Regions from separate parts of the Shewanella sp. CAL98-MNA-CIBAN-0140 genome, predicted to be linked through region 2. Evidence: predicted binding sites of a transcription regulator. Region 2 holds the regulator's gene; each other region holds the start of a gene.
The links. Region 2 encodes LexA, which represses DNA repair genes until DNA is damaged. Its sites were predicted from a motif close to TACTGTATNNNNATACAGTA; they were not measured.

Region 1 (8,166 bases), on a different contig from region 2:
TTGGGATCAAAAAAGGGTGGTTGTAAAATAGCCGCAGGAAACACAATCTCATTAAATGAGCTGTTGTAATATGCATTCACCGTTTGCGGGGTCATACCCCAACGATTACGGTCGGTTTTTTGCAGTTCTTTCGCTACGCTGTCGGCTTGGAAGTATTGGCGTAAATTTTTAATGTCACCCACTAAATCATTTTTAGTTAGGGTTAAGCCATCAAATTGTTGCCATACATCTGGATAACCAATTTTAGGGTTAAATGCTGCTAGCTTAGCATGAGCATTAACTTTCGTATCATCGCCCATCCACTCTAAACCATCAATACGCTGACCCAATGCAGTGCGTAAGTTTTCGACTAATTCGGCCATTTGCTTTTTAGACGACTCAGGGAAATAACGCGATACAAACACTTTACCAATCGCAAAGCCTAATGATTGGGTGCCTGACATTTCTTCTACCGCGCGTTTCCAGCGAGGACGAGGTTGCTCTTGGCCAGTTAATTCTTTGCCATAAAAAGCAAAGTTAGTATTGAAAATGTCTTCTGACAGTAACCCTGCGTTATTAGTGACGGTGTGGAAGGTCAGATAGTCTTGCCATACGCTTAATGGCTGTTGGTTTATCAAGCCAATCATAGCCTTAACTGGCTCAGGCTCAGAGATATTGAGTTGTGGTACTTGGTAACCCGTTTGCGCAAAGTATAAATCCCAGTCAAATCCTGGGTATTGCTGAGCAAGATCTTCGCGTTTAACTTGGTTTAAGGTTAAGTCGCGATCACGGCGCTTTTCTCTAGGCCATTGGGCTTGTGCTATTTTAGTTTCGAGCACAAGAATGGCCTGGGCACGTTTTTCGCCGTCATTTATGCCAGCAAAAGCCAGCATTTTAGCGATATGATCCACATAAGCTTTGCGGATATTCACAAAGCGCTCACTCTCTTCTAAGTAGTATGAACGGTCAGGTAAACCTAAACCTCCGGCACCGAGAGTCATTTCATATTGATTAGGATCTAAACGGTTAAACCACATGCCTCCGTCAATCGGTGATGATGCACCGGTAAGCCAAGCCTCGCCGAAGACTTTAGTTAAGTCTTGAGTTGAGTTTATCGCGGCAATTTGATCTAAGGTACCTTTAATGGGCGTGATACCTAACTTATTGATGGTCTCGGTATCCATATAGGCATGATAAAAATCAGCAATTAATTGCTCTTCTGCAGTTAAGTCACTGCGACTGGCAATATCGTCAACAATCGCTTTGACTTGATGTTCACTGCGCTCAGCCAACGCATTAAAGGCGCCATAACGGGTTTTGTCGGCTGGCATGACAAAGTTGTCGTACCAAGTGCCACTTGAATACATAAAAAAGTCATCGCCAGGTTTAACCGCTTCATTACGCGCGGCTAAGTCTACCCCAAAAGTACCTAACTCTGCTTGAGCTGGTGCAGGTGAGGTCACGGTTGCAAGTTTAGTGTTATTTGTATCAGATACGCCACAACCCGTTAATAGTGCCGTTGTTAATCCAATCGCAATTAAGGATCTATTCATTGTTATCGTTTTCCTTAGCCAATGTGTTGACAGAATTATTTGCCAGGTTATCTTGAAAGATTGACAAAAAATGTCAATATTTGAATTGTTAGCAAATTTTAGTGACTGCAATATGAACATGGTTTTCACGCTTCAATAGCCAGCATGATGACGCTGATGGATAAGGTATAAGCGCTGACAATATTATCGGTGCCTCGCTAACGCTAACTAACCTCAGGTTATCTTTTGTTTCGTTGCATAGGTGATCCAGCGGCTACATACCATGCAATGAGTGACGTTGTCACAGCCTATTACTTTTTAATCAGAACTTAGTTAACCAGATCGTCATGCGGTCGCTTAATTAGGCAGTCGTTGCAGCGATTTATCAATTTCCTGAGCCAATTGAGCTAATAAATAGCTGTACGCGTTAACCAATTCAGCGGCTGTTGAGCCTGCCTCAGTCGTCGCCGCAAAATGTTGTCGTTCTATATGACGGTTTGATGGGATATCTATTAGTTCCCAATTAGCATTCATTCTGGCGTTGACGCCATCACGATTGAGACTGATGATTTTAATTTTTATGCTGTATTGAGGACGGTTATCTGCTCGCCAAGGAAACAATATCAAGTTACGACTGCGATCGCCTTGGCTAAGGTTAAGACGAATGACCCGACTAATGCCTTGGTCTAGTGGTTCAGCCCAATAGCTATTGGTGAATCTTTGCAAACTGCCATCTTCCCGCTGGTACACCACCTGAGTGAAGTTAAGATACTCAGCAATCTCGACTGGCCCAATACCAATATCACGATCTAAGCGTGTACTGCCCGCTTCAATTTGGCTGGGGATAGCCGTGAGCACAAAATACTGTTTCGTGGGTGAGCTTTGGCAGCCAAAAAGCAGACTAAGCGCAAGTAGGCAGGCTCCCCAATGAATTGACCACGACCCAAATTTCATGACGTTATTCTCCTAAAGGTATGGTTTTTTTGCCGCGGATGATGGCCTCAGGCTGTTCATCTAAGGTTTCGCTCAAACTGCGTAGTGATCGCGCGGCGCGGTGAATTTCTTCTAGCGTGTTATCTAACTTGATTAATAGCGGCGAATCTTGAGCAAGTGAATTACCCGCTTGGGATGTGAGCTGATTAATGCTTAATAATGTCTCGCGTAATGCCGTCAAACTGTGATCAAGTGATTGAATAACCTTAGGTTCATCTTGGTTCAATTGGACAAGTAGATTATCCAGTTTGACCAGAACTTCAGCACTATGTTGTCCTAACGTAGCCTGAGTCGTATCGATGTGAACAGCGGTGTTTTTGACTGCGTTAGCCGCACTGTCAAAGCTTTCCAGTGCCTGTTGTATTTGTCCGCTGGCAGCTATGTCGCTGAGTTGTTGGGCCAAATTATCAACATTATTGACTAAGCTTTTAAGGTTCAAAGATTGCAAATCTTTTGACAAGGATTCGAAATCAGTTTCTATGGTTGGCAGCTCTAATATGGCGTTGTTTCCACCATGAAACTGAGGCAAAGTACTGGGATAAAAATCTAACTCAACATAGAGGAGTCCAGTTAATAAACTCTGATAATTCAACTGGGCACGTAAACCGTTATCGATGGCGTGGAAGAAAAACTCTTCGCCCACTTGAATACCCTTTAGATTGATGCGTTTCAACAACAAATTAGCATGAACAGCGGCGGTAATACCTTGGCTATTGTTATTGGGGAAATCGATACTGATATCGCTTATTTCACCGATCACAACCCCTTTTAACTTCACGGGGGCGCCCACCTGAAGCCCTTGGATTGAGCTGTTGAAAAACATCACTACGGGGGCTTTTTCGGCAAATATCCGTCCTCCAGAAAAGAATAACAGTGCAATAAACACTAAGATAATAGCGCCCAGAATAAAGGCACCAATCGCAAGAGGAAGTCGCTGGCTTTTACTCATGATGCCTCCACTTTGTCAGCACGATTGAGAAATTGTCGCACCCGAGGTTGGCTGCTGTTAAGTTTTAATTCTCTCGGATCGCCACAGTCGAGCATGGTATTGGTTTGATTATCCAGATACACACAGCGGGTACCGATTGACAATATACTGGGCAGCTCGTGCGACACGATAATCACGGTCGAATCAAGTGCTTGGCAGATTTGCACTATTAAATGATCTAAGCGCATACAACTAATGGGGTCTAATCCTGCAGAGGGTTCATCAAAAAACAACAATTGTGGATCCAGTGCAATCGCGCGCGCCAACCCTGCGCGTTTGTGCATGCCGCCACTTAACTCGGCAGGATAAAATTTCTCGAACCCGGCTAAGCCAACTAATGCAAGTTTATAGGCCACGGCTTCAGCGATTTGCCGCTCCGAAAGGTCGGTATAAAGTTGCAGCGGTAAAGCGACATTCTCAGCAAGTGACATACTGGAAAACAACGCCCCAGTTTGAAAGGTAATGCCCCAGTCTTTAAGCATAGCCACTTGCGCCGGTTCATCTGCGTCATAAAAGTTTTTACCTTGATAGCGTACTTCACCCTTGAGCGGAGTTAACAGTCCTACCATTGATTTAAGCAAGGTCGTTTTGCCGCAACCACTTCCGCCAATGACAAAAAAGATATCATTCTTGTGAATGTCGAAGGTTAACTGTCGTTGCACTTCGGTAGTGCCATAACCGACACAAAGATTGCGAACACTGATAAAGGCATCATCAACCATCATTAGATCCCTAATTTATCGAACAAAATATTAAGCGCGGCGTCAGAGACCACAAGAAAGACAATCGCCTTAACCACAGCGTTGGTGGTGGCTAAACCAACGGCATTAGAATCTCGACCGCAAAGAAGGCCTGCCTGACAACCCGCTATAGCAATCAGAAAGCCAAAAATGAGGCTTTTTATCAAACCGGTGGAAATGTCTACCCAATCGATCGCAATCTGGGTTTGCAAAATATATTGGGTGTAACTTACGCCCATGCCATTGGCAACAATCGCACCGCCGATCATGCCGATCACATCTGAATAAATACACATCAGTGGCATAATAAAAATCAATGCCAATAATCGAGGTAAAACCAGGAATTCCATGGTCGAAATGCCCATTACGCGCAGAGCATCAATTTCTTCATTGACCTGCATTGTGCCTAATTGCGCTGCATAAGCAGCCCCTGTTCTGCCAGCCATGATAACGCCTGTCATGAGCGCGCCCATTTCACGCACCATCCCGATAGCCACTAAATTTGCAACATACACCTGAGCCCCTAATTGCCGCAGCTGTACCGAGCCTAAATAGGCCAATATCATTCCCACAAGCAGGCTAATTAAGGTGACAATAGCCAATCCTTTAGGTCCCGCTTGTTCTATAAAAAACACGATATCACTGCGACGAGTACTGGCTTTGCCTCTGAACCAACGACCCAATGCCAGTGAACTCTCACCAACAAACACTAATCCGTCGTGTACTTGTAAACCTTGCACAATAAGCCAGCTACGTAAGGCTGCTAATAATCCGCCAATGGCACTATCATTCGTTGCTTGATAAACAGGAACGTCGGTAGCAAGTTGTAATAATTGCTGTAATCCTTGTGGGGTGTCTTTTACATTTAAGGCGATTTGTTGTTGTTCACACCAACGTGACAATTGTAATAAGGCAATGGCGAGACTTGAGTCCCAGTGCGACAACTCTGTGGTGATTAATGTGACGGAATGACAAGCAGAGGGTAGCGTAGCGCAAATATCCGCGCCCAGTGGCGCTTGGCCCAATTGCCAATCACCCGTAAGATGCAGTGAACAGTTATCATCTTGCATATCAATGTGGAATGTAGCGAGTGTCATACTAGACCCCGAGCAAAGGGAAAAATAATGCTATTGGTTACGCTATACACGAACTAGGTTAATTCTTGTACTGATGATCAGTGTAGACCAATCACTCTGATTATATTTTGACCTTGAACATATTCTTTCATAAACAACAGATAAGGTTGCCGTGTAGCGGCGTCTAAAGTTCAATAAAAACCACTCCAATGCTTGAAGAGCACAGCGCATGGCGCAAGAAAAAATAAATAAACTTGCACCAACTAAATTTAGCGGTAAGATGTACTGTGTTTTTATACAGTACACGTTATAAGTGTGCGAGGTTGTCATATGCGCATTATTCCTATTGCAGCGAGTGCCGGTATTACTGGCTTTGAAAGCCCTGCAGCCGAATACCTTCAATTAGGCTTAAGTCTTGATGAGATATTAATCCAGCATCCCAGTTCGACTTTTCTTGGCTTAGCCCAGGGCGAGTCGATGCAAGGGGTGGGGATCTTCGATGGCGATTTATTGATTGTCGATCGCCATGAAACCGCGAAAAGCGGCGATGTGATTGTGGCTAATTTTAATGGTGAATTTGTGTGTAAAATTCTCGACATGCCACGGCGAATGCTAGTGTCATCGAATGAGCAATATTTACCAGTGACCATCTGCGACTATGATGATTTTAGTATTGAAGGCGTGGTGACCCGCTCAATTCGTTGTCATCGTCAAAGCCCACTGCTTGTAAGCAAATAAGAGTAGGTAAAATGTTTGCCTTAGTCGATGCCAATGCTTTTTATTGCAGTGCTGAACAGGTGTTTCGTCCTGATTGGCGTGGTAGACCGATGATTGTGCTCAGCAATAATGATGGCTGTATTGTGGCCGCTAATCGACATGCAAAAGAGGCTGGCATTCAAAAGTTTTTACCTTATTTTCAAGTTAAAGCCTTATGCGCCCAGCGCAATGTCATCGTTTGCTCATCTAATTATGAATTGTATGCCGATTTATCGGCAAAGATGATGGCAATAATAGGCCGTTTTGCCCCAGAGCAGCATGTGTATTCGATTGATGAAAGCTTTCTGTCTTTTAAGCATTGTTATCCCGCGATCAAATGCCTGCATACCCAAGGTCAGTTAATCCGCCGCGCGGTTTGGAAAGAAGCGCGCCTACCTGTTTGTGTTGGCATAGCCGAAACCTTGACCTTGGCTAAAATTGCTAATCACGCCGCTAAAAAAATCCAGGGATACCAAGGTGTGTGCGTTATCGAGACTATGCAGCAACGTACCGACATTTTAAAACAGTTGGCGGTTGCAGAAGTATGGGGAATTGGCAGGAAGATGAGTAACAAGCTTGCGTTAATCAATATTCGCAGCGCATTTGATCTCGCCTCTATGCCGCCCAGTCTTGCGAGAAAGCAGTTTAGTATTGAAATAGAGCGTACGGTGCGCGAGCTTAACGGCCAAGTGTGTAAACAATGGGATGAGGCGAGGGCTGATAAAAAGCAAATTTTCTCCACCCGCAGTGTGGGCGAGCGCATCACCGATTATGAGTCATTATTACAAGCGTTAAGTAAGCATGTTGGTATTGCGGCGCTCAAAGCGCGTCAGCAAGACTCCCATTGTAAAACCATGTTGCTGTTTGCGAGTAATTCCCCCCATGACGAACAGCCAGTAAGTTATAAAGTCATCGTACATTTTCCATGCCCAACCCATTGCAGCGTTGAGCTCACCAAAGCTATGACCCACGCTGCTCCAAGGCTATTTCGTCAAGGAGTACGCTATTACAAAATAGGCGTGGGCCTAGTTGATTTAGCCAGCGAGAAGCATTTTCAATTTGATTTATTTAATACCGCTAAGGTCACCCATGCGCTAATGCACACGCTAGATGGCATCAACCAACGCTACGGTCGCGACACTGTGTTTCTGGCCGCACAAGGGATAGAGCAAAAGTGGGCCATGCGCCGTGATTTGCTAACACCTCAATATTCGACCCAATGGAAATGTTTGCCAAAGATAAAATGTTAAGGGGTTTTATTAGTTTTTCATGATTAATGCCACTACAGAGCGAATAATCGCCCCGCTATTTTTATCGCAATAAGGTCAAGGGCACTAATGATTGTCAGTCAGATGTTTAGATAATTGATATCGATATAAATAGTGCAACAGATCACAAACCCTAAATTAAAGTTGGCATATGCCATAAATAAGCGTATATATAGCATATGCCATTAACTGTAGTTGGGTTATACCAAGCGCTAAAATTCAGTTAACTATTTATGGGGCAGCCAAAAGCTATGTTAAGCCTATTTATCCCACCTCTTAACCCGAGTTGAAGTTACTTAAATCTGTGTGTTTTAAATTAATGGACGACTTAACTAATGGTAAAGCGTTGTTAATGCAAAATGCACATGAGGAGAAATAATGATTACCGCCATACCAATGAAAGACGAACATATTTCCAGCCATTTTAGCAAAGCTGATGAGGTGCTCTTTATTGACGATCAAGGTCAAGTGAAAGGGCGTTTTGCCAATCCTGCACTAACAGATGGATGTGAGGGTAAACAACAATTAGTCAGTTTGATACTGGCACATGGCGCTAATCGCGTGATCGTACGTAACATTGGCCAACAACTATTAGCTAAATTATTAAGTCGGCAACTGAGTGTTTTTCACGCTAAAAATGGTCGTACAGCAATAGACGATCTTGCCGGTGCTAATTTAGCTGACTGTGAGGAGTATACCGAGGCAAGTCAGGGACGCCCTTCATCTAAGCATATTGCTAAACAAGCGAACGGTGGTTGTTGTGATCATAATCATGCTGACGGAGAAGCGGGCAGTCACGATGGTCATTGCAGTGGATCTGAAATGGCGACAAAG
Region 2 (8,166 bases):
TAGCCTCAAAGGCAGGCCACAACACTTCATGAGTCATGGCATTATTTGATGCGCCCCCAAGCCAAGGCACTGAAATCATGCGTGCATAAAAGAGTGCGCCGAAAAATGCCCCAAAAAACATAATTTCAGAAAAAATAAACCAGCTCATTCCTTGTCTAAACGAACGATCCATTTGCGCTGAATACAATCCAGCCATGGACTCATCAATAACGGTTTTAAACCAGCCAAAAATCATAAAAATAATGACGGCCAAACCCGCGAGTAAAATGTAACCCCCAGAGGTTTTTTCTGTGGTTAATTGTTGTATATAATTGCCAGCACCAAACGCAATTAAAAATAAACCAATAGCACCTATTATCGGCCACGCACTTTGGGATGGTACATAATAAGGTTGATACTTTGTTGTCATTTTGCTGCTCCTTGCTCTATGTCGATCGCTTGTTTATCGGTGATGTCATAAAGGGTATAAGAGAGAGTCAATGTATTAATGGACGCTGGTAAATCAGGGTCCACGTAAAAAATCAGTGGTAATTCTGCTGTGGCAGACGCTGCTAAGGGTTGTTGATTAAAGCAAAAACATTCCGTTTTATTGAAGTACGCCGCCCCTTGGCCAGGCGATACCGAAGGGATCGCTTGGCCTACGGTGTCGCGTGAAGACAGGTTTTTAACCAAAAATTGTGCGTGAGTAAGCTCACCAGGATGCACGCTTATTTGGTTAACTTTAGGGCTAAATTCCCACGGCATATTTGATTGAACTTGGGTGACAAATTCAATGGTTACGGTTCGGCTTTTATCAACCACCACCGCTTCATAGCTGCTGGCACTATTTTGGGTTTTGCCATTTATACCCAATGTATCGCAGAGCACGTCATAAAGCGGTACCAGCGCAAAACCAAATCCAAACATACCAATTGATCCAGCAATCAGCATGATTAATAACTTACGATTTGATCTTGTTGGTTGCGTCATCTCATTTAATCTCCGGCGGAGTGGTAAACGAGTGATATGGCGCTGGACTGGCAATCGACCATTCTAAGCCTTCTGCTGCTTGCCAAGGATTATCTCCAGCGGGTTTGCCACCCTTAATGCATTTGAGTACCACCGCGAGGAAAATAAACTGAGATAAACCAAATGCGAACCCACCAATTGATACAATTTGATTTACATCGGCAAACTGTACAGCGTAATCTGGGATCCTTCTCGGCATGCCTGCTAAGCCTAAGAAATGCATCGGGAAAAATAGTACATTGACGGAGATAACCGAACACCAAAAATGCCATTTCCCTAAGGTTTCGTTGTACATATGACCGGTCCATTTGGGCAGCCAATAATATGCCGCTGCCATAATGGAAAATATCGCCCCTGTGACCAACACATAATGAAAATGAGCCACCACAAAGTAAGTGTCGTGATATTGGAAATCAGCAGGGGTAATTGCCAGCATCAGACCCGAAAACCCGCCAATGGTGAACAGGATGATAAACGCGACCGCAAAGAGCATCGGTGTTTCAAATGTCATCGAACCGCGCCACATGGTTGCCACCCAATTAAACACTTTCACCCCAGTAGGGACAGCAATTAACATGGTGCAATACATGAAAAATAGCTCTGCAAACACAGGCATACCCGTGGTAAACATATGATGTGCCCACACCAAGAATGACAGCACGGCAATGCTGGCAGTGGCATAAACCATAGAGGAATAACCAAACAATTTTTTACGACTAAAGGTCGGAACAATCGCCGAGATAATGCCGAATGACGGTAAAATCATGATGTAAACTTCAGGATGACCGAAGAACCAGAAAATATGCTGGAACATCACCGGATCGCCGCCACCTGCGGCATCAAAAAAGCTAGTACCGAAAAACTTATCGGTTAACACCATGGTGACCGCGCCCGCAAGCACTGGCATCACCGCAATCAGTAAAAATGCGGTAATAAGCCAAGTCCACACAAACAGCGGTAATTTCATCCATGTCATACCAGGGGCGCGCATATTGACTATGGTCACGATAACGTTAATGGCGCCCATTATCGAACTGATCCCCATCATATGAATGGCAAATACAAACAAAGCGGTGCTGTCAGGACTATAAGTGGTTGAGAGTGGGGCGTAGAATGTCCAACCAAAATTAGGACCACCACCTTCCATGAATAGCGAACCTAGTAACATGGAAAAGGCGAACGGTAAAATCCAAAAACTCCAGTTGTTCATCCGCGGTAGTGCCATGTCTGGCGCACCGATCATCATTGGAATTAACCAGTTAGCTAATCCAGTAAAAGCTGGCATTACCGCGCCAAAGACCATAATAAGACCATGAACTGTGGTCATCTGATTAAAAAAGTTAGGTTCGACTAGCTGTAATCCCGGCTGAAATAACTCAGCTCGAATGACCATAGCCATCGCACCGCCAGTTAGAAACATAATGAAACTAAACCATAAATACAGCGAGCCGATATCTTTATGGTTAGTGGTGAGTAGCCAGCGCATTAGCCCTTTCGGCGCTCCGTGATGATGATCATCATGAGCGGTAGCAATTGTATCGTGCGTTGTTGTGCTCATTGTTTTCCCCTACTGTCCATGGCTAGCGACATCGGCAGCTTGCACCGCCTCGTCAGAATTATTGCCCCACGCATTGCGCTCATAAGTAATCACTGCCGCCATTTTTTGAGGGCTGAGTTGACTACTAAATGCTTGCATTGCGGTGCCTGGTTTGCCGTGCATAACGATATCGATATGTCCGCTAACCGGTCCGCTAACGACAGGGCTGCCAATAAGTGAAGGGAAAGCGCCGGGTAAACCAGCGCCAGAGGCCTGGTGACATGCAGCACAAACAGTGGCATAAACCTGCTCACCTTCAGCTATTAATTGCTCCAAGGTTAAGGTGGGCAGATCTGCCGCTGCAACAACTTCAGGTGTCACAACCTTGGCAACGGCTTCTATAGCTTGAGTGGTTTTTTCTGTGGCCGCATCGGTAATGTCTGTCGTTGTTGCGGCAATGGTACTTGCTGCATCGGCTACGACCTCGATCGGCTCAGTGCTTGACGCGTTACTACTTGAGAAGTTACCCACATCAGCTGCTTGAACAACATCGCCACTGTTGTTGCCCCAAGCATTTCGCTCAAAGGTAATCACTGCGGCAATTTCTATGGCGCTAAGTTGCTTGGCAAAGGCTTGCATTGCGGTGCCTGGTTTACCGTTTAATACAATATTGAGGTGATCGTCAACAGGGCCTTTTATGATAGGACTGCCAATCAATGATGGGAATACACCGGGAAGACCCGCCCCATTAGGTTGGTGACAAGCGGCGCACCGCGCTATGTACACTTGCTCGCCCTGCGTGTTTAGTTCTTCAAGGGACAAGGTTTGTGACATTGATGCGGCTGCAGCGACTGCAGCATTATTGGCCAGTTGTTTTTGTTCAACTAACCAATTATCAAAATCAGTCTCCGATAAGGCTTGTACCACAATAGGCATAAATCCATGGTCTTTACCGCATAACTCAGCACATTGACCGCGATAAGTTCCAGGCTTATCAATACGAGTCCAGGCTTCGTTGATAAAGCCTGGGTTGGCATCTTTTTTAACCGCGAAAGCGGGTACCCACCATGAGTGGATAACATCATCAGATGTCATCAAGAAACGCACCTTTTGATTGATGGGCAGTACTAGCGGCTTATCGACTTCAAGGAGGTAATTTTCGCCTTTGGCCTCACGGCCATCAATTTGCTCTCTGGGGGTGGATAATGAGCTGTAAAATTCGATGTCTTTATCAAAATAGCTGTAGTGCCATTTCCACTGTGACCCAGTAATTTTGATGGTCAGATCGGCATCGCTGGGATCTTCCATGGCAATTAAGGTTTTAGTGGCTGGAATAGCCATTCCGATTAAGATAATGAAAGGGATGACGGTCCAAGCAATTTCCACTTTGGTACTTTCGTGAAAATTGGCCGCAACGGCACCTTTTGATTTGCGGTGATAAATCATCGAATAAATCATGATCCCAAACACCACTAACCCAATAGCACAACAGATGTAAAGAATCGTCATATGGAGGTCATAAACCTTACCACTGATATCCGTCACGCCTTGGGTCATGTTGAGGGGCATTTCTGTTGCCCCAAGCGGAAGTGCTACCCACACAACCAATAAAAAATACAACCATTGCTTCACAAGACTACTCCCCTGCTAATTGCAAAATAGCAACTACAAAGAAAAGTCACACAGTAAATCTCAGCTCTATGCAAACTCTTCGGTTCCCGAAAAAAGCTTGATGAACTCAAAGTACTCTGGTGGTTGTATACAGACTGTCTACGCTTTTATTGTTAGCTGTGCACCACGCTTGTACCTACGACTGAACTTATCAATTTCTATTTGGATTATTTGTCTGACAGTAATCTTGATTACTGTCATTTTATCCAATTAAAGATGAAGAATGTTTCATCCTTGTTAACCACATTACTTGTAGATTAAACATTGATCAAGATCACTTTGTTGGTAAATAGGCTAAAAAAAGATGAAAAAAAGCCCTGAATTCAATGCAGGGCTTGGTAATTAAGGATTTATGCTTAGTGAAATGAGCAAAAATTACCTGCTCCACTTGTTAATGTAGAGTTAACAAGTTGATGTTTGTGAGGTAAGTGAGCATTCACATTTTCAATTACCACGCCTAATGCTCGCGCGCTCTTAGCGACAATTTCCAATCGACGACTATCGCGAGCATCGAGTGAACTTGTCCAAGTAACCACTGCACTAGAAGTTCCGCTCGTGAGAGCTTTTTCCATGGCCCATAATGTTTCGACTTCATCTTTGGTGTGCACCAGTAAAATACGATCCATTCTCACTCCAGCACTGGCCAGCATATGCTTATAGCCTATGTGAGGTGGACTAATTAATACAATCCATCTGCCTTGTTGGCTCAACGTCGCCAGTTGGCTACACAATTGACTCAGTTCTGCTTCACCTTGGGTGACAGTTTGTAATGTTTGAATGGTTTGGTTGCCATGCAGATCTGTTTCAGTTAAATCTACCCATAAGCCTGGGTGACGTGGCGCTACGCCCATTAGTTTGTTCATGACCAATCTCCATTACGGATAACGCCAACTGCAAGCCCTTCGATGGTTAGGCTTTGGCAACTTAAATCTACTTTTATCGGGTTATAATCTTCATTTTCTGCATGCAGATAAATCATATTACCTTTTTGTTCGAATCGTTTTACGGTGACGTCATCATCAACACGCGCCACCACAACCTGACCATTACGCGCTTGTTGCATTTTATGTACAGCGAGCAAGTCGCCTTCTAAAATACCAATGTTTTTCATGCTATCACCACGAACCCGTAATAAAAAATCTGCGGCGGGTTTAAACATATTTGGGTCGACTTGATAATATTGTTCTACATGCTCTTGCGCCAAAATAGGCTCTCCAGCAGCAACTTGTCCAATGAGTGGCAGACCGATTTCAAGCTGTTCTTCATGAGGTAAACGAATACCTCTCGAGGTACCAGGTATGATCTCGATAAAACCTTTTTTGGCTAATGCTTTTAAATGCTCTTCGGCGGCATTAGCACTTTTAAAGCCAAGACGACTCGCAATTTCAGCACGAGTGGGTGGCATACCTGTTTCGGTGATATTGTTTTTAATTAAGTCTAAAATTTCTGCTTGGCGCGGCGTTAACGGTCTCATGATGGTTCCTGTCTTTTTATACAGTGACTGTCATTATACACAGTGTTTTTGTTCGTGCAAGTATTAACCAACTCTTTTTTGAATATTGTTGGTCAAGTATCATTCAACAACCTGTTTCTATTAGTTATTGTGTATTGATTGTCTGATGTTATTTCTGATAGTGAGAACTCAAGCGTAAAGATAAATCGGTCTGATAGTGTAAGCAGGCTGGTTTCTGGTATCCTATACGACAATATTACAGTGGCTTATGTTGCGAAAATAACCATGTCAAAACCAGATTCAATATTTTTACGAGCGTTAAAATGGATTCAAAAATCGATGGTACTCACGGTTGTTGTGCCACATGATCCTTTTGACGATCTTAATTTAGATCCATCTAAACCTCTGATTTATGTTATGAAAACAGAATCAATCAGTGATGCCGCTGCATTAAGCGAAATCACTGAGAGCTTTGGTATGCCCAGTCCATATGAGCCACTGCAATTGGATGGCCTCAAAGTATCACGCATCGTTTGTCTTGAAGGCCGCAAACCGCTTTTTGGTAAACGCGAAAGCGGTGAAAAATTTATTAATAGTTTTACCAGTCTGTTAGCGCTTCATCGTCAATGTCCTGAGTTAGATATTCAGTTGGTGCCTGTGAGCCTTTATTGGGGTCGCACACCGGGTAAAGAAGATGACAGCATGAAAGCGGCTTTTTTTGAAAGGGAAAACCCGACCTGGCTGCGAAAATGGCTAATGATTTTGTTTCTAGGTCGCCACAATTTTGTACAGTTTTCTAATGCATTATCGCTTCGTCTTATGGCTGATGAACACGGTACCGATAAAAGAATTGCTCACAAATTAATCCGTGTTGCGCGAGTGCATTTCCGCCGTCAACGCAAAGTGATGACAGGGCAGCAATTACCGAATCGGCAAGTGCTTTTTGCGTCGTTACTTAAATCTGATGCAATCAAGAAAGCCATTGAAGAAGAGTCGGTAAACAAAAAAGTATCTGTCGAGAAAGCCCGTGAAACCGCCATTGAATACCTTGATGAAATTGCCGCTGACTATTCTGATAGTTTTGTGCGCATTGCCGAGCGCTTCCTCACTTGGTTATGGAACAAATTATACAGTGGTATCAATATCAAAGGTGCAGAACAGATAAGGCAGTTACATCATGACGGCCATGAAATTGTCTATGTGCCTTGTCATCGTAGTCATATGGATTACTTACTGTTGTCATATATTTTGTATTATCAGGGTATGGTTCCACCGCACATTGCTGCCGGTATTAATCTTAACTTTTGGCCTGCTGGGCCTATGTTCCGTCGTGGCGGAGCATTCTTTATCCGTCGTAGTTTTAATGGAAAAAAACTCTATACCGCAGTATTTCGTGAATACTTAGATCAGTTATTTGCTAAGGGCTATTCGGTCGAGTATTTCACTGAAGGTGGTCGTTCTCGTACCGGGCGTTTGCTAGCGCCTAAAACCGGTATGTTAGCGATGACTATTAATAGTGTGTTACGTGGCATTGAACGCCCTGTGACCTTAGTGCCTGTGTATTTAGGTTATGACCATGTGATGGAAGTGGCCACTTACCATAAAGAATTAAGCGGTAAGAAAAAGAAAAAAGAATCTGTTTGGCAGTTATTTGGGGCTCTGCGTAAATTAGGCAATTTTGGCCAAGGTTATGTGAACTTTGGTGAGCCGATTAATTTACAACATTTCTTAAACGAGCAGGCGCCAGAATGGCGTAAAGAGATTGCGAACGATCCTGATCAGAAACCATCATGGTTTACCCCATCGGTCAACTTACTAGCCAATCGTGTAATGACCAATATCAACGGCGCTGCTGCGGCCAGCTCGGTGACATTGACCAGTTTAGTGTTATTGGCATCAGAGCAAAATGCATTAGAAAGAAGCCAGTTAGAACGTCAGCTTGATTTGTATTTAGCATTACTTAACACAGTGCCTTATACCCATTACGCATCCGTTGCAGAGGGTAATGGCAAGTCAATTGTTGATCATTGTCTGTCGTTAAATAAGTTTGTCAGTACTAAGGACCTTATTGGCGAGATAATTTCGGTTGATGAAAAAGTTGCTATTACCATGAGTTATTACCGTAATAATATTATTCATTTAATGGCATTACCTTCACTCATCGCCAGTTGTTTAGTGCACTATGATGTGTGCGATCGCACCCGAATCCATGCCATAGTGATGGATTTTTACCCATTACTTAAAGCTGAACTTTTTATGGGTATTGATGATGTTCCTAAACATGTAGATTGCATTTTAGACTTTATGGTTGAACAAGGTCTGTTGAGCGGTAGCGATCAGTTGGTGATCACGCTTCACCATATTACTCAAGTGTTACTGCTTGCTGAAACCATCAATGAGACGTTGCAACGCTATGCCATTATCTTTAATTTACTGGCGATAAATCCGGAGCTTGAGCGTTCAGGATTGGAAACCGATAGTCATATGTTAGCCCAAC
Region 3 (8,166 bases), on a different contig from region 2:
AAACCAGCAATAATACCGATGACCGCTAATACAGCCCAATGGCTAGGGTCTAATAATAAATCCAACTCAATACCTATTCGATAACACGTCTAAAAGGAGGAAGGGCATCAATTAATGATTTGCCATAACGTTTAGTGACCAAACGACGGTCTAAAATGGTCACTCGGCCATAATCTTGCTCATTTCGTAACAGTCGGCCACAACTTTGGACTAATTTACGTGAAGCATCGGGAATTGTCAGCTGTAAAAATGGGTTACCGCCTTTTACTTTTACATATTCGGCGTGAGCTTGTTCTACCGGTGATGTAGGAACCGCAAACGGGAGCTTGGTGATGATCAAGTTTGTTAAATAGTCTCCCGGTAAATCAAGGCCCTCAGAAAAACTGCCGGTGCCGAAAATAACACTGGGTAGCCCCTCATCACAACGTTTTTTGTGCTGCGTTAATATTTGCTGGCGCGGGATTGCACCTTGAACAAAAAGCTGGTCCTTAGGGATTTTACCTTCGACGAATTCAACCACTTTGTCCATTTGCCAATATGATGCAAACAGCACTAAGGTGGCCATTTCACCATCGATTAATGTCACAATATGTTGTGCCAGTTCGGCGGTGTAATTATCGTTGGTAGGTTCATTAACCATTTGAGGAATGAATAAGGTTGCATTATTCTCATAGTCAAAAGGCGATAGTAAGGCTAAAAAGCGACTGCCATCGTTGATTGATAATCCGACTTGGTGGGCAAAATGGTTGAAGCTATTTAACGCCCGCAGCGTGGCACTGCACAATACCACTCCAGCAGCCTTTTGCCATAACATGGATTCAAGCATAAAGCCGACTTCTATGGGTGATGAACAAAATAAATAATCTTGTTGTTTGCCGGTAATTAACTCCGCCCAACGTGCCATAGGCGCGCCTTTTTTGCTGTCTTCTTTGGCCATCATCTTCCATAGCTTATGTAAGTTATCTAGCCTTTGTAAGATGAAGCCGGTTTCAGACAATAACCCTTCCGACTGATGTTTAGGCACCTCACCATCTTTGATGGCTTCATTTAAGACTGAGACCACTTTATTAAATTGCTTTACCGCGGCGCCGGATGCCGTCGCAAGATTTTCTGCCTGTATTAATAATGATTGCGGTAACTTACCGTGTTCAAAACGAAGCCTAGATTCCGGATTGGCAAATAGCTGGGGTTGAGTATCACAATAATGAGCCACTTGGGTCAGTAAATTGGTTAATTCTGTGGCGTGATCGAGCATCGCTTGAACTGGAGCGATAATATGGGTGGTTTTAAGTTGATTTTGTAATTTTGAACAGGTTTTTGATGCCTTATCTAACCAATCACATGCTCCCCGCAGTGTCGCTTGCGCACTGGAGAAATCTCTGGCAACAAGGGGCAGGTGATGAGCTTCGTCGATGACATAAAACATGTCTTCTGGTTCAGGTAAAATGACGCCACCGCCGAGCTCTAAATCGGCAAATAGCAGGCTGTGGTTAACAATTAATACATCCCAAGTGTCGACATCTTCACGGGCTTTATGAAACGGACAATTATGGTGAGCCGACACTTGACGATGGCAACTGTGCTTATCACAACAAATTTGTTGCCACAAAAAATCAGGAATAGGATGCTCTAAGGTATCGATTTCGCCATTCCAGCGTTTTTGATGAAAATCTTGATGTAATTTTTGTAATTCATTAATTTGACTCTGATCGGGTTTAGTTTGCCACATGGCTATTTGTGAGCTGTCTTGTGCACCAATCATGGCTTCAAGTTTGGCTAAACACACATAGCGTTGACGACCTTTGACTAAACCAAACTTAAACTCAATACCTGATTGTTGTAAAAAATAAGGCAGATCCTTATGCAGTAATTGTTCTTGAAGTGCTACGGTTGCACTGGCAATGCAGACTTTCTTTTTACTGGCGATAGCTAAAGGTATCGTGCCTAATATATAGGACAAGGATTTACCAATACCCGTACCCGCCTCAACCACAATAATACGACGGTCTTTGTCATACTCACCTGCTAAAGTTTTAGAGATTTCCGCTACCATATAGTTTTGTTCGCGACGAGAACGAAATTGCGGCATAGATGCGGCAATTTCTTTATAAATGGTGCGAATTTGACTTTTTATATTATCCGCTAGCATAGGAAGTATGATTTCTACATAGACTGAATTATGCTGTACATAATAACAGTGAATTAGCATGCCACGAAGTAATAAATCAAATTGAGTAAACTTGTGCAGGAATTCAAACCCGTAGTGAAGCCGACAAATCATCAACCTACTTATACCAATGTGATGGGACAAGTATTAACTCGCCATGCTATTTATCGTCATGGGCAATTAGTCCTCCAGTATTATATCAAAACCGCTCAGGGTCCTGTCTTAGCAGAACTTTATCACAGTGAGGTGATATGTTTTTGCCGTCAACAAGACGTCAATCAATTAATTAACACCGTCGGTTTTGCGCTTAAAGCGCAATCGATATCACTGATGAGCTTTGCCCATGAGCCCATTAGTGCCTTGTATCTTAAGTCAAATACGCAATTAAAATTACTCAGTCGCATTGCTAATGATGTCGATATTAGTTTATTTGAAGCCGATATAAGGCCTGAGCAACGCTACCTTATTGAGCGTTTTATCGCCTTAGATATTGAATGCATAGGGCATTATCAAGAGGTTAATCCCGCTTCAACCATTCCAGTGTTATCGATTAATCGTGTCAGAAAAATGCCCACAAACCCACTTGCCTCGATACCGTTGAAGATGATTTCGTTGGATTTTGAGTGCAGTTTTGCCGGCGAACTCTATTCGGTTGGTTTGTATGGTGCCGATTATCAATGCGTGTTTATGGTGGGCGAACCACAACCAGAGTGTCATGACTTTATCATTTGGGTTAAGGATGAAGTTGAACTTATCCATCGATTAATTGCGTGGTTTAGCGACTATGATCCCGATATTATTATCGGCTGGGCTGTGGTGACCTTTGATTTAGCCTTGTTGTTCAAACGCTGTGTTTTACATCAAATTCCATTAATCATAGGCCGAGGTAATAGCGAACTGAGTTGGAAAGTGGCCGACAAATATCGACCTGAGACATTATCTCTACCTGGGCGTGTAGTCTTAGATGGTATTGATTGGCTTAAAGCCGCGTTTTATCAATTTGATAGCTTTTCGTTAGAGACGGTTTCGCGGCAATTATTGGCTGAAGGTAAAGCCATTGACCATGTTGAAAATCGTGGTCAACAAATTACTCATTTGTTTGAGCAAGATAAAAATGCACTGGCTTTTTATAACATGACTGATTGTCGCTTAGTGTGGGATATTTTTGAAAAAACCCAGCTATTAGATTTTGCACTTGAACGCGCTAAGTTAACCGGCTTGGAGTTTGGCCGCGTTGGCGCATCGATTGCGGCATTTTATCATTTATATCTACCACACTTACATCGAAGTGGCTTTGTGGCACCAGCATTCCCCGCAAGTGAGGGTTTAGAAAGCCCTGGCGGCTATGTGATGTCCTCTATCCCTGGTTATTATAAAGATGTCTTAGTATTAGACTTTAAAAGCCTGTATCCGTCGATTATCAGAACATTCCTTATCGATCCTAAAGGCTTAGTCGAAGGGTTACATGCGACAAGTTTACACAATGATACCACCGCCGTGGATGGCTATTTAGGCGCTAAATTTAGCCGGGACAAGCCCATCTTACCAGCATTAGTCGCCAGCCTTGCAGAACAAAGAGAGCGGGCTAAACGTGATAAAAATGCCCCTTTATCGCAAGCGATAAAAATCATTATGAATTCATTGTATGGCGTGCTTGGCTCTCGAGGCTGCGTATTTCATGATGCAAAATTAGCCAGTTCTATTACCATGCGCGGTCATCAAATAATGAAACTGACCAAACAATGGATAGAAGAATGCGGCTATCAGGTGATTTATGGTGATACTGATTCCACATTTGTGTGGTTAGGGAATAATCATGGCATCAAAGATATTCAAGCTGTCGGTAAACACCTATCGGTATCAATTACTCAACGTTGGCTTGATTGGTGCGCACAAGAATACCAATTAAGCAGTTATCTTGAACTTGAATTTGAAACACATTTTGAACAGTTTATTATGCCCACGCTTAGGGGCTCAGATGAAGGCAGCAAAAAGCGTTATGTCGGTGCGGTGTTCAATGATGAGCAGCAATTGAAGCTGACGTTTAAAGGCATGGAGCAGGTGAGAAGTGATTGGAGCCCGATAGCGCGTAGGATGCAATATCATTTATATGAACTGTTTTTCAAAGGTGAAGATATCATTGATTACCTGAGCAATGAGATCGCGGCCATTAACAATGGTGCCAGAGACGATGAACTCATTTTTAAAAAGCGCTTAAGACGCAACGTTGAAGATTATACCGCTAAATCATCACCCCATGTAAAAGCGGCTAAACAGCTTGGTGAAATTTTAGGCGACGTCAACGTTACTCGAAAAGGGCAACAAATCCGCTACATCATGACTCTTACTGGGGCCCAAGCCATTGAAGCAAAACCACAAAATATTGATTATGAATATTACATTAGTAAACAAATTAAACCCATCGCAGAGCCTATTTTGCAACTGTGTGGACAAAGTTTTGACTCACTGGTAAATAATCAACTCATATTGCTTTAAGTTTACTGACCTAAGCCTCTACTTTATGTCTTTTAGCGCGAGATAGAATGAGCTGTATTTTCTTTGTATTAATTAACAATTTATTAAATACAGGGGGGTAAGCATCGTTTGATAGCTGAAATCTGACTATCTAAAGTCATGACAGATCCCCTCCCGATAAAAAATGTTAAACAACTGCTACTTATCCCTATTATGAACCGTTAACATTTTTTATGTTTGCCATAATGATAAAAAAATATCAATTTCGAATAAATCGTAAAGCAAAACATGATGTTATGTTTTTGATTTGGGTTTGGGTATTTATTTCCTTCGAACATGCATTATTTCAAGTTATTGTTTAAATTGATAAAAAAAACTCTCTGTTCATATTTATTAACAGCTTTAGTCATTACATTTGATTAACTTTTGCGCTTACGGTGTTTCAAATGTTGATTAGTTGTATTAAATGTGATTTTATTGCACCTGCAATTGAGTGTTTGTAGTCAATTCGTTGCAACCCCTCATTCGATAGACACCTAAAATGGTCGTCAATATTATAAGAAAGACATAAAAGTCCAGGGAGATAGACAATGCATAAGAACGTATTAGCTAAATCAGTGCGCTTAGCACTGATCGGTGGTGTAGCTGCAACTGCAACTGCATTCGCTGCACCAGTAGCTTTTGCTGCTGAAGATGGCGCAAAAGTAGAACGTATCGAGGTAACTGGTTCACGTATTAAGCGTTCTGACCTTGAAGGCGCTTCGCCAGTTACCGTAATTACAACGGAAGATATGAAGATGGAAGGTAACTTTACAGTTGCTGACGCACTTCGTAACAGTAACTTAAACTCTTTCGGTTCATTCTCTGAGCGTTCAGGTAGTTCTGCACAATCGCAAGCAACGATTAACTTACGTGGTGCTGGTTCAAGCCGTACCCTAGTACTTATCGATGGTAAGCGTTTCCCAGGTTCACCAACGCTAGGTGGTGCATCTGCTAACTTGAACGCTATCCCAATGGCCGCAGTAGAACGTATTGAAATTTTAACTGACGGTGCATCTTCTACTTATGGTTCTGACGCGATTGCTGGTGTTGTTAACATCATCATGAAAAAGAACTATCAAGGTATTGAATTCAACGTTGGTGGTGGCTCACGTGACCAAGACGGTGGTTTGACAAGTAAAGAATTCTCGGTTGTCGCTGGTTATCAAATGGACAAAGGTAACATTACTTTCTCATTTGACCACCAAGACCGTAAAGGGATCTCTGACGCAGACCGTCCATATACGGCAGCAAGCATGACAGACTTCAATGGTGATGGTGAAATCCAAGCCTATGAAGAAACTGCTGGTTGGAGTATCTATGGCGCAACAGTTGCGGCACCTGATTTCTCTACTACTCAAGCATCACTATTATGTGATGACTTAGAATCAGAATACGGTTCAAATGTATTCCAAACTGTTAAAGCAGACAACGATTGGGGTGGAGCTGGTTCTACTTACTGTATGTATGCGTTTGCTAACGTTTCTTATAACAAAGCCTCTACAGAGCGTAATACAGTCTATGTTGATGCTAACTATGAAATTGCTGAAGACGTAGAATGGTTTGGCCGTGTTATGGTAACTCAAGGTAACTCGTTTGGTCGTTATGCGCCTCCAGCTGCAGCTTGGAATAGCATGGCTGCAGACAACCCGCATAACCCATATGGTGAGGAAACTACTGGTTACTTCCGTTGGGTTGGTATTGGTACTCGTGATGGTAACGTAGACGATTATAACCAAGATTACCTTACCGGTTTACGCGGTACTATCAGTGCACTAAACGATGCTGAGTGGGAAGTTTACTACCATCACAATATCGCCGATAACAAGTCTATCGGTGAGTACTACTTAAGCTATGCCGGTCTTGCTTATAACCAAGCAAATGATATTGATTTAGGTTCTGAAGCTGGCATCAATAATATGAAAGCTACAACCTTAACTCAAGGTCGTGCCACATTTGATCAGTACAGTGCAGGTCTTGGTTTTGATGCGTTTGAATTACCTGCTGGTGCCGTTGCACATTATGTCGGTATGGAATATTTTGACCAACAGTATAGTGAAGTGTATGACGCTCAGTCAGAAGCTGGCTTGATTGGTGGTAGCGCGGGTAACTCTGCAGGCGGCGATCGTCAAGTATGGGCAATGTTCTATGAAGCGGTTCTACCGATAACAGATGACGTTGAATTAAACCTTGCGGCTCGCTACGATGATTACAGTGATTTTGGTAATAACTTTGCGCCTAAGGCCTCTGTTCGCTGGCAAGCACTGGAAAACGTTGTCGTACGTGCGTCGTACTCTGAAGCGTTCCGTGCTCCAGCATTAGATCAGTTATATGCGGCAACCACATTCAGCGCTGAAAGTGGTAAAGATTATCCATTCTGTCAACAATCAGGTACTTCTGATGCCGATTGTAGCGAAAAACAGTACGATACTTACATTCGTGCTAACGATACCCTAGGTCCAGAAACGTCAGAATACATCAACTTTGGTGTAGCATGGGATATCATTGATGACATCGGTATTAAGGTTGATTACTTTAACCTCAATATTGATGATGTAATCAGTCAACGTACTAACACCAACGTAATGCGTGGTATTGCTGCGGGTACGCTGGAAGAAAATGAAACTTTCTATGTTAACCGTGCTCCAACTACGGATGGTTCATTAGGTCGTGCTTTAGAAATTGGTACTGGTTACGGTAACACTGACAAGTTAGAGATTACTGGTATAGATGTCGCGTTAAACGCGAAGTTTGAAACAGCAATTGGTGATATTGGCTTTAACTGGAACAACAGCTTCGTGCTAGAATACATCGAAGAAGTTGAAGCTGGCGGTGAAGCGATTGATACGGCTGGTTGGAATGGTTCACCAGACTATAAGTCTAACTTTACCACTAACTACAGCATGGGTGACCATCGTGTATCTTGGAACATGAGCTACACAGCTTCTACTTATGAAGATGATGACACAGGTAACTTAGATTCTTGGTTAATCCACAATCTAAGTTATGTGTATGATGCGGGTAACTATGGTTCACTACTGTTAGGCATCAATAACCTAACAGATGAAGATCCAGTGTTGAGCTCTTTTGGTACATACGATAACGCTGATCTGTATAACAACTACGGTCGTGAATATCGTGCAAGTTATACTCTTAAGTTCTAAATTCTAATAGCTCATTAATTAGATACAAGAAAGGCTCCTTCGGGAGCCTTTTTATTTAGTCTATTATGAAACCTCAGCTAGGATAATAAACGATTATTAAACCGCTCTTTGTCCTGCGGTCTGCGTTGCTTTGACTTGTCATCGACACGCGATTAACACATAAATGTGGCTTATTAGCAAAACTAATGGCAAGTTTGATATTGTGGACTTGAAATAAACCCGTTGTTATCGATTTACCTCATCTCCCATCTCGAGTTGAGCTTATTTAGCAATATGTTGTGATTAATTGAGGAGATCAAATGAATAATCACTGGAGTGAAT

Region 1: the regulator LexA is predicted to act here: its motif matches at 5,592-5,611, upstream of AAEY93_RS13920 (LexA family protein).
Region 3: the regulator LexA is predicted to act here: its motif matches at 2,181-2,200, upstream of dinG (ATP-dependent DNA helicase DinG).

The regions. Positions count from the first base shown of each region.
Region 1 covers NZ_JBEOPI010000026.1:3,887-12,052, forward strand. The annotation lists gene AAEY93_RS13895 (M13 family metallopeptidase) at 1-1,532, opposite strand, end outside; gene AAEY93_RS13900 (PqiC family protein) at 1,869-2,465, opposite strand; gene AAEY93_RS13905 (MlaD family protein) at 2,470-3,453, opposite strand; gene AAEY93_RS13910 (ABC transporter ATP-binding protein) at 3,450-4,217, opposite strand; gene AAEY93_RS13915 (MlaE family ABC transporter permease) at 4,217-5,329, opposite strand; gene AAEY93_RS13920 (LexA family protein) at 5,639-6,046, shown strand; gene AAEY93_RS13925 (Y-family DNA polymerase) at 6,058-7,314, shown strand; gene AAEY93_RS13930 (NifB/NifX family molybdenum-iron cluster-binding protein) at 7,711-8,166, shown strand, end outside.
Region 2 covers NZ_JBEOPI010000021.1:42,347-50,512, forward strand. The annotation lists gene AAEY93_RS12215 (cytochrome c oxidase subunit 3) at 1-409, opposite strand, end outside; gene AAEY93_RS12220 (cytochrome c oxidase assembly protein) at 406-969, opposite strand; gene ctaD (cytochrome c oxidase subunit I) at 971-2,566, opposite strand; gene coxB (cytochrome c oxidase subunit II) at 2,576-4,177, opposite strand; gene AAEY93_RS12235 (cell division inhibitor SulA) at 4,573-5,079, opposite strand; gene lexA (transcriptional repressor LexA) at 5,076-5,690, opposite strand; gene plsB (glycerol-3-phosphate 1-O-acyltransferase PlsB) at 5,955-8,166, shown strand, end outside.
Region 3 covers NZ_JBEOPI010000003.1:146,563-154,728, reverse strand. The annotation lists gene AAEY93_RS02870 (TSUP family transporter) at 1-65, opposite strand, end outside; gene dinG (ATP-dependent DNA helicase DinG) at 74-2,149, opposite strand; gene AAEY93_RS02860 (DNA polymerase II) at 2,264-4,663, shown strand; gene AAEY93_RS02855 (TonB-dependent receptor domain-containing protein) at 5,233-7,845, shown strand; gene AAEY93_RS02850 (class I SAM-dependent methyltransferase) at 8,145-8,166, shown strand, end outside.